One region of the Pseudomonas sp. FP2254 genome, then DNA from elsewhere that is predicted to be linked to it. Evidence: predicted binding sites of a transcription regulator. Region 1 holds the regulator's gene; the other holds the start of a gene.
What was found. Region 1 encodes sigma-54, which starts transcription at its own class of promoters, with help from an activator protein. Its sites were predicted from a motif close to ANTGGCATNNANNTTGCTNT; they were not measured.
Positions count from the first base shown of each region.

Region 2: flgB (flagellar basal body rod protein FlgB) is a predicted target of sigma-54. The motif match lies at 2,274-2,293, and genes of this name have one in related genera.

Region 1 is NZ_CP117444.1:978,477-982,895, forward strand. It holds gene rapZ (RNase adapter RapZ) at 1-783, opposite strand, end outside; gene ptsN (PTS IIA-like nitrogen regulatory protein PtsN) at 786-1,250, opposite strand; gene hpf (ribosome hibernation-promoting factor, HPF/YfiA family) at 1,261-1,566, opposite strand; gene PSH94_RS04305 (RNA polymerase factor sigma-54) at 1,642-3,135, opposite strand; gene lptB (LPS export ABC transporter ATP-binding protein) at 3,320-4,045, opposite strand; gene lptA (lipopolysaccharide transport periplasmic protein LptA) at 4,045-4,419, opposite strand, start outside.
Region 2 is NZ_CP117444.1:4,189,578-4,193,996, forward strand. It holds gene flgE (flagellar hook protein FlgE) at 1-604, opposite strand, end outside; gene flgD (flagellar hook assembly protein FlgD) at 636-1,361, opposite strand; gene flgC (flagellar basal body rod protein FlgC) at 1,377-1,820, opposite strand; gene flgB (flagellar basal body rod protein FlgB) at 1,824-2,231, opposite strand; gene cheR (protein-glutamate O-methyltransferase CheR) at 2,528-3,355, opposite strand; gene PSH94_RS19245 (chemotaxis protein CheV) at 3,400-4,332, opposite strand; gene flgA (flagellar basal body P-ring formation chaperone FlgA) at 4,414-4,419, shown strand, end outside.

The DNA of each region.
Region 1 (4,419 bases):
GTAGACGGAACGGTGATGGCCTCCGGTGCAGCCGATGGCGATGGTGACATAGGCGCGGTTGCTTGCAGCGAAGCGCGGCAGCCACTTGAGCAGGTAGCTGGAGATGTCCTGAAACATATCCTGCACATCCGGCTGCGCCGCCAGATAATCGATCACCGGCTGATCCAGGCCTGATTGGTCACGCAGTTCAGGCTTCCAATAAGGATTGGGCAGGCAACGCACATCGAACACCAGGTCGGCGTCTACCGGCATGCCACGCTTGAATCCAAAGGACTCGACTAGAAATGCCGTGCCGGGCTCAGGCTGGTTCAGCAGGCGCAGCTTGATAGCGTCGCGTAGCTGGTACAGGTTGAGGCTAGTGGTATTGATCTTGAGGTCGGCCAGATCGATGATCGGCCCCAACAGCTTCGTTTCGTCCTCAATGGCCTCGGCCAGGGAACGATGCGGGCTGCTGAGCGGGTGGCGACGGCGGGTTTCGGAGAAACGCTTGAGCAGGGTTTCCTCATCCGCATCCAGATACAGCACATCGCAATGTATATGCTTGGCCCGCACTTCTTCCAACAGTTCCGGGAACCGTGAAAGGTGGCTGGGCAGATTGCGGGCATCAATCGATACGGCCACCAGCGGCTGCGCCAGCTCGGTGTGAATCAGCGCGCGCTCCGCCAATTCGGGCAGCAGGCCCGCAGGCAGGTTATCAATGCAGTAGAAACCGCTGTCCTCAAGCACATTGAGGGCGGTGCTCTTACCCGAGCCGGAGCGGCCGCTGACGATGATCAAACGCATGATTACTGCCCGTTTTGCTCATCCAGGACAACCTGATACAGCGCGTCATTGCTGCTGGCGCTGCGGAGTTTGTTACGCACTTCCTTGCGATCGAGCATGCTGGCGATCTGCCGAAGCAGTTCCAGGTGCGCATCGGTAGCGGCTTCCGGGACCAGCAGCACAAACAGCAGGTCGACCGGGGCGCCGTCGATGGCGTCGAAATCGATGGGGGCTTCCAGGTGCAGCAGGGCACTGATGGGATCCGTGCACCCTTTGAGGCGACAGTGGGGTATCGCGATGCCGTTACCAAAGCCGGTGGAACCGAGCTTTTCACGAGCGATGAGAGCCTCGAAGACATCTTGCATTTCGAGGCCCGGCACTTCGCGAGCGATCAGGTTGGCAATTTGTTCGAGGGCTTTTTTCTTGCTGCCGCCCGGCGCGTTCACAAGGGAACGGCCGGGGGTCAGGATGGATTCAAGTCGGATCATGGGGGGAGAGTTAGCGACCTGTGCCTTGGAGCAGGCTCAGATTCTTTTCCTTATGCTTTTTAAGTTGGCGGTCCAGCTTGTCGGTGAGCAAGTCTATCGAGGCATACATGTCTTCATGCTCTGCGTTGGCAACCACTTCGCCACCGGGTATCTGGAGGGTCGCTTCGATTTTCTGCTGAAGCTTGTCGACCTTCATGATGACCTGCACGTTGGTGATCTTGTCGAAATGTCCTTCAAGCTTCCTCAGCTTCTGCTCGACGTAGTCGCGCAGTGGCGGGGTGACTTCTACATGGTGTCCACTGATATTGACTTGCATACAGCTTCTCCTTCGTTGCCAGTGCATAAAGCGACGGGCAAAAATACCCGTCACTGGAACGCTATGGCCCGCCCGTCACATCAAACGCTTACGCTCGCTGGAAGGCGCGATCCCAAGGGACTCGCGGTACTTGGCGACGGTTCGACGGGCGACCTGAATGCCTTGTGCCTCCAGTAAACCAGCGATCTTGCTGTCACTCAACGGCTTTTTCTGATTTTCCGCGGCAACCAGTTTTTTGATGATCGCGCGGATCGCCGTGGACGAGCATTCGCCGCCTTCAGAGGTACTCACGTGGCTGGAGAAAAAGTATTTCAGCTCGTAGATACCCCGTGGGGTATGCATGAATTTCTGTGTGGTCACCCGGGAAATCGTTGACTCGTGCATGCCTACCGCCTCGGCGATGTCATGCAGTACCAGCGGCTTCATCGCTTCGTCGCCATACTCCAGGAAGCCGCGCTGATGTTCGACGATCTGGGTCGCGACTTTCATCAGGGTTTCGTTGCGGCTCTGCAGACTCTTGATGAACCAGCGCGCTTCCTGCAACTGGTTGCGCATGAAGGTGTTGTCGGCGCTGGTGTCGGCGCGGCGCACGAACCCGGCATATTGCGGGTTGACCCGCAGACGCGGCACCGATTCCTGGTTCAGCTCCACCAACCAGCGCTCGTTGTCCTTGCGCACGATGACATCGGGGACCACGTATTCGGCTTCGCTCGACTCGATCTGCGAGCCGGGACGAGGGTTGAGGCTTTGCACCAGCTCGATGACCTGGCGCAGTTCGTCTTCCTTGAGCTTCATGCGGCGCATCAACTGGCTGTAGTCGCGGCTGCCAAGCAGGTCGATGTAGTCGGTGACCAGGCGCTGGGCTTCGACCAGCCAGGGTGTTTTGGCCGGCAGTTGACGCAATTGCAGCAGCAGGCATTCGCTGAGCGTGCGCGCGCCAATACCGGCAGGCTCGAACTGCTGGATGCGGTGCAGGACGGCTTCGATTTCGTCCAGCTCGATATCCAGTTCCGGGTCGAACGCCTCGAGAATCTCCTCGAGACTCTCGTCCAGGTAGCCCTGGTTGTTGATGCAGTCGATCAGGGTTACGGCGATCAGGCGATCGGTGTCCGACATCGGCGCCAGGTTCAACTGCCACAACAGATGGCTTTGCAGGCTCTCTCCGGCGGATGTGCGGGTGGTGAAATCCCACTCGTCGTCGTCACTGCTGGGCAGGCTGCTGGCGCTGGTCTGATAGACGTCCTCCCAGGCGGTGTCCACGGGAAGCTCGTTGGGAATGCGTTCGTTCCATTCGCCTTCCTCCAGGTTGTCCACCGTGGGGGCGGTTTCCTGATAGGAAGGTTCCTGCACGTCGGAATTGGGTTTTTGCTCGATGTTGTCGGCCAATGGGTCTGCATTGTCGAAGTCGTCGCCTTCTTCCTGGCGTTCGAGCATCGGATTGGACTCCAGGGCCTCCTGGATTTCCTGTTGCAGATCCAAGGTCGACAATTGGAGCAGGCGGATGGCCTGTTGCAGCTGCGGTGTCATCGTCAGCTGCTGGCCCATTCTCAGGACTAGCGATGGTTTCATGGCAGGGGCTTAACACCTTATTCGCCGGCGCAATGCGCCATCCACGACAGGGCGCGTGAGCGCCAAACATAAGCAAATTATATGCCTGATATCGGGGGCTTTGCCTAGAGCGCGGTAACAATAAAAAACCGGGGTTTTCATTGACTCCCGCGCACCGTGGCAAACGGCCGTGACACCACGGTGTTTACAGGCGGAATTCGTGACCCAGGTACACTTCCTTGACCAGCTCGTTGGCCAGGATGGTGGCTGAATCGCCTTCGGCAATCAGCTGTCCATCGTTGACGATATAAGCCGTTTCGCAGATATCGAGTGTTTCACGGACGTTGTGGTCGGTGATCAACACGCCAATGCCCTTGGCCTTGAGGTGATGGATGATCTGCTTGATGTCGCCGACCGAAATCGGGTCGACGCCGGCAAACGGCTCGTCCAGCAGGATGAACTTGGGCGCAGTGGCCAATGCCCGAGCGATTTCCACGCGGCGGCGCTCGCCACCGGACAGGCTCATGCCCAGGTTGTCGCGAATATGGTTGATATGGAATTCCTGCAGCAGGCTTTCCAGTTCGGCGCGACGGCCGTCGCGGTCGAGTTCCTTGCGGGTCTCAAGGATCGCCATGATGTTGTCGGCTACCGAGAGTTTGCGGAAGATCGAAGCTTCCTGGGGAAGATAGCCGATACCGGCACGGGCACGGCCGTGCATCGGTTGATGGCTGACATCCAGGTCGTCGATCAGTACGCGCCCTTGGTCGGCCTGGACGAGGCCGACGATCATATAGAAGCAGGTCGTCTTGCCGGCGCCGTTGGGGCCGAGCAAACCGACGATTTGGCCGCTGTCGATCGACAGGCTGACATCGCGCACGACCTGACGGCTTTTATAGGCCTTGGCCAGATGCTGGGCTTTCAGGGTTGCCATTACTCGGCCTTCTTCTTCGGCTGGATAACCATGTCGATGCGTGGGCGCGGCGCGCTGACCTTGGTGCCGTTGGCACGACCCGCCTGGGCGACCTGGGTCTTGGTGTTGTAGACGATCTTCTCGCCTTCGGTGGAGTTACCATCGGCGCTCAGCACCTTGGCCTGATCGATCAGCACAATGCGGTTCTGCTGCGCATGATACTGGATGGTCTTGCCATAGCCCTTCATCGGGCCTGGATCTTCTGCCTTTTGCTTCTGTTCGAAGTAGGCAAGGTTGCCCACCGACGTCACCACGTCGATGTCGCCTGCCGGGGTGCGCGTCAGGGTTACCGTGTTACCGGTGATCTTCATCGAGCCCTGGATAATGATTACGTC
Region 2 (4,419 bases), 2.4 Mb from region 1:
GCGCGTTGCCCTGGGAGTCGTACAACGTGGTGCTGTACTGGGTGGTGAACGTACTGGTATCGGACGGGTTGAACGGCTTGAGCGTCTGGTCGATCACCGGCTCAGAGGAGTTCAGGTTACTGGTGGAGTCCACTTTGGTGGACGCCTTCGGCGGCAGGTTGGACAGGTTCAATTGCAGGTCGGTCAGGCCGCCCTTGATGATCTTGCCGTCGTCATCCGCAGCGTAGCCCTGCAGACGCGAGGTGCCGGTGTTGTTGGTGATGTAGCCGTCCTTGTCGGCACGGAACGCACCGGAACGGGTGTACTCCAGCGAACCGTCGCTGCCCTTCTGCACGAAGAAGCCGCCACCCTGGATCGCCATGTCCAGGATACCGCCGCTGCCGTTGACGTCGCCCTGGGTGAATTGCTGCGACACCGCCGCCAGGTTCACGCCGTTACCGATGCTGTTCTGGCCGGTGCCCAGTTTGGACGCGGCGTAGATGTCGGCGAATTCCGCACGGGACGACTTGAAGCCGGTGGTCGCAACGTTGGCGATATTGTTGCCGGTCACGTCCAGCTGTTTGTTGGCCGCATAGAGGCCGCTAAGGCCGATGTTAAAAGACATGTTTCTCTCCCTCTGCCGTATTTAGCCGGCTCTATGTACCGATAGTCTGAATTTGCGACAGCTTGACGCTGCCCATGCCGCCCGCAAGGTTCAGCAGCATTTCGCCGCCGGTCTTGCTCAATGTCACGCTGGTGACGGTTGCCGGCAGCGAGGTGGCCAGGGCCACCGATTCGCCCTTGTCGTTCTTGGTGGTGGCCGCGAAGGTATAAGTACCCGCCGCCGCCACTTCACCCTTGTCGTTCTTGCCGTCCCAGATAAAGTCGGACGTGCCGGCGCTTTGGGCGCCCATGTCGATAGTGCGGACCACATTGCCGTCCTTGTCGGTGATCTTGACGGACACATTGCCCGTCGCCGCCGTCACTGCCACCGAACCGTTCATGCTCTTGCTGGTATCGACCAGCGCCTTGTCGGTCTGGGTGATGATCGAGCGCCCCACCAACGACGAAGCCTGCAACGCCTGGGAGGAGCTGAAGTTGCTGGAAATCGAGTTCACCGAGTCGTTCAGGGTGTTGATACCTTCCAGGCTGCTGAACTGCGCCAGTTGGGCGACGAACGCGCCGTTGTCCTGGGGCGACAGCGGGTTCTGGTTTTTCAGCTGGGTGACCAGCAACTGCAGAAACGCGTCCTTGCCCAGCGACTGATTGCCGGTCGCGGCCTTGGAGGCGTTCGCCAGATTAGTGTTATCCGACGCCGTCTTGACCTTCGAATTGAAAAGGTCCTGAACCGCCGTATTGTTAGACGTATCGACAATGGCCATGGTTGGCGCCCCTTATCACTGACCCAGGGTCAGGACCTTCTGCATCATGGTTTTGGCGGTGTTCATCATTTCCGCGTTGGTCTGGAACGAGCGGCTGGCCGAAATCATGTCCGCCATTTCCTCGACCACATTGACGTTCGGGTAGTACACGTAGCCTTTTTCGTTGGCCGCCGGATGGTTCGGCTCGTAACGGGCTTCGAGGTTGCTCTGGTCTTCGACCACACCGAGCACCTGCACGCCCTGGCCTGCGGCATCCTGGTTCTGGAACAGCGAATCGCTGCCGCCGCTCTGGCCGCCCTGGAACATGGTGGCGAACACCGGGTGACGGGCGCGGTAGGTTTGGTCAATGCTCGAAGACACAGTCTCGGCGTTGGCGATGTTACTGGCGACGGTGTTCAAGCGCGTGGTCTGCGCGCTCATGCCACTGCCGGCAATATTGAAAACACTGGACAGGGACATGGCTTACTCTCCACGCAGGGCTGACATCAGCCCTTTGAATTTACTGTTGAGCAGGGTAAAGCTGGCCTGAAAGTTCACCGAGTTCTCGGCATAGGCCGATTGCTCCAGCTGCGCATCGACGGTGTTCTGGTCGATGGACGGCTGCATCGGCGTGCGATACAGCAGCGACTCGTCGCCACTGCTCAGGCCTTGCGCTTCGATGTGACGGTTGTTGGTCATGTTCAAGGCGAAGGTGCCGTTCTTGGTCTTGTCCTGCTGCGCGGCGAGCACGGCGGAAAAGTCCAGGTCCCGAGCCTTGTAGTTCGGGGTATCGGCGTTGGCAATGTTGTTGGCCAGGACTTCGGCACGCTGGGCGCGGAAGCCCAGGGCTTGTTCGTGGATACCGAGCGCTTTATCGAAGCTGATGCTCATGGCGGAAACCTTTAGGCTGACCTGCTGTTCGTTAACAGAGGTATAGCAAGGTGCATGCCAATCTTTTCAACGCCCGTATATCAAGGACTTAAGCCGATATTGCCGGCGGCAATGCCAGAAAAGCGGCAAGCGGCTTCCGCCTGGCGCCAGTAAAGCGGCAATGGGGGATTGCCGCGAAACTAAAAGTGGGAGAAGGCTTGCCTCCGACAGCGGCGTATCAAGTCATGGATAGGTGACTGATCCAAACGCTATCGGGGGTAAGCCCCCTCCCACATTTTTGACTGCACAGGCCTTGTTTACTTGGCCTGGTAAATGATGCCAGGGCTGCACTGCACCATCTGGTAATGGTCCGGCAGGCCGTTCAGTGCTTCGGAGGCCCCGAGGAACAGGTAGCCGCCCCGCTTGAGCGTGCCATGGATGCGCAAGAGGATGTCTTTCTTCACTTCCGCCGAGAAATAGATCAGCACGTTACGGCAGAACACCATGTCGAACTTGCCCAGACTGGCGTAACTGTCGAGCAGGTTGAACGAACGGAACTCCACGCGGCTCTTGATCGGCGCCTTGACCGCCCAACGCCCCGCCCCTTTGGAGTCGAAGTAACGTTGCAGACGCTCCTGAGACAAACCACGGCCCAGGGCCAGGCTGTCGTACTCGCCGGTTTTGCAATTGGTCAGCATGGTCCCGGACAGGTCGGTGGCGACGATCTGTGCCCCGGCCTTCAACTGGCCCATGTTGGTTCGCTCGAACTCGTCGATGGCCATGGAAATCGAGTACGGCTCCTGCCCCGACGAACAGGCCGCCGACCAGATGCGCAAGCGCTGGCCGGGGCTGGCCTTGATGGCCTCCGGCAGCACCTTGCTCTTGAGCACCTCAAAGGGGTAAGTGTCTCGAAACCACAGGGTTTCGTTGGTGGTCATGGCATCGACCACCATCTCCTTGAGCCCACCGCGCGGCTGACTCTGGATCCGCTGAACCAACTCGCCCAGGGACTTGATGCCCTGCTGCTCCATGAGTTTGTTGAGACGGCTGGATACCAGGTACTGCTTGTTCTCACCGAGCAATATGCCACAGGCTTTTTCCAGGAAGACCCGGAACTGTTCAAAATCCAAATTACCCGTAGACACTGATACTACCGCCTCTTAAATCGTATGACCGCCAAGGAAATACCTTAGCTGTGATCTGCTGCCTTGATCCGGTCGACTACCCGGGATGCGAGGTCATCAGGACGGAATTTGGCCAGGAAGTCATCCGCCCCGACCTTCTTGACCATAGCCTGGTTGAAGACGCCCGACAGCGAAGTATGCAGGACGATATGCAGTTTTTGCATACGCGGGTCACTTCGTATCTCGGCCGTGAGAGTGTAGCCGTCCATTTCCGGCATCTCGATATCCGAGATCATCATCAGAAATTCTTCTTCCGGCTTCTTGCCTTCGTCCACCAGTTTGCGCAGGTAATCCAGCGCCTGGCGGCCATCATTGAGCGCCACCACGTCAACGCCGACGGTTTGCAGGCAACGGGTCACCTGCTTACGCGCCACCGAGGAATCGTCCACGGTGAGCACACGCAGGGACACGGCCTTGTGCGCCGTCTCGGCGTCCACCACTCCCACCGAAATCGTCTCCGAGGTGGGAGCCACTTCGGCGAGAATTTTTTCCACGTCGATGATTTCGACCAACTGGTTATCGACCCGCGTCACCGCCGTGAGGTAATGATCGCGGCCGGTGCCCTTGGGTGGCGGATGGATCTCTTCCCAGTTCATGTTGACGATGCGCTCCACCGAGCGCACCAGGAAGCCCTGGGTCTTGGTGTTGTACTCGGTGATGATCACGAACGGACTCTCGCGATCCTGCAGGCCCGACGAACCGGTCGCCAACGCCAGGTCAAGAATCGGGATGGTCGCGCCACGAATATTCGCCACGCCGCACACCACCGGACTGGACTTGGGCATGATCGTCAGCTTGGGGCACTGCAACACTTCCCGCACCTTGAACACGTTGATGCCGTACAGCTGCCCGCCATCAAGGCGAAAAAGCAACAATTCCAGGCGATTCTGCCCTACCAGCTGTGTGCGCTGGTTTACTGAATCCATTACACCTGCCATGCCCAGACTCCTACGCTAAAACCTTCGGGGGTACGACGCGCACCCAACACTAAACGGCACGAGCTTTGCTATTTGTTGGCTATGGAT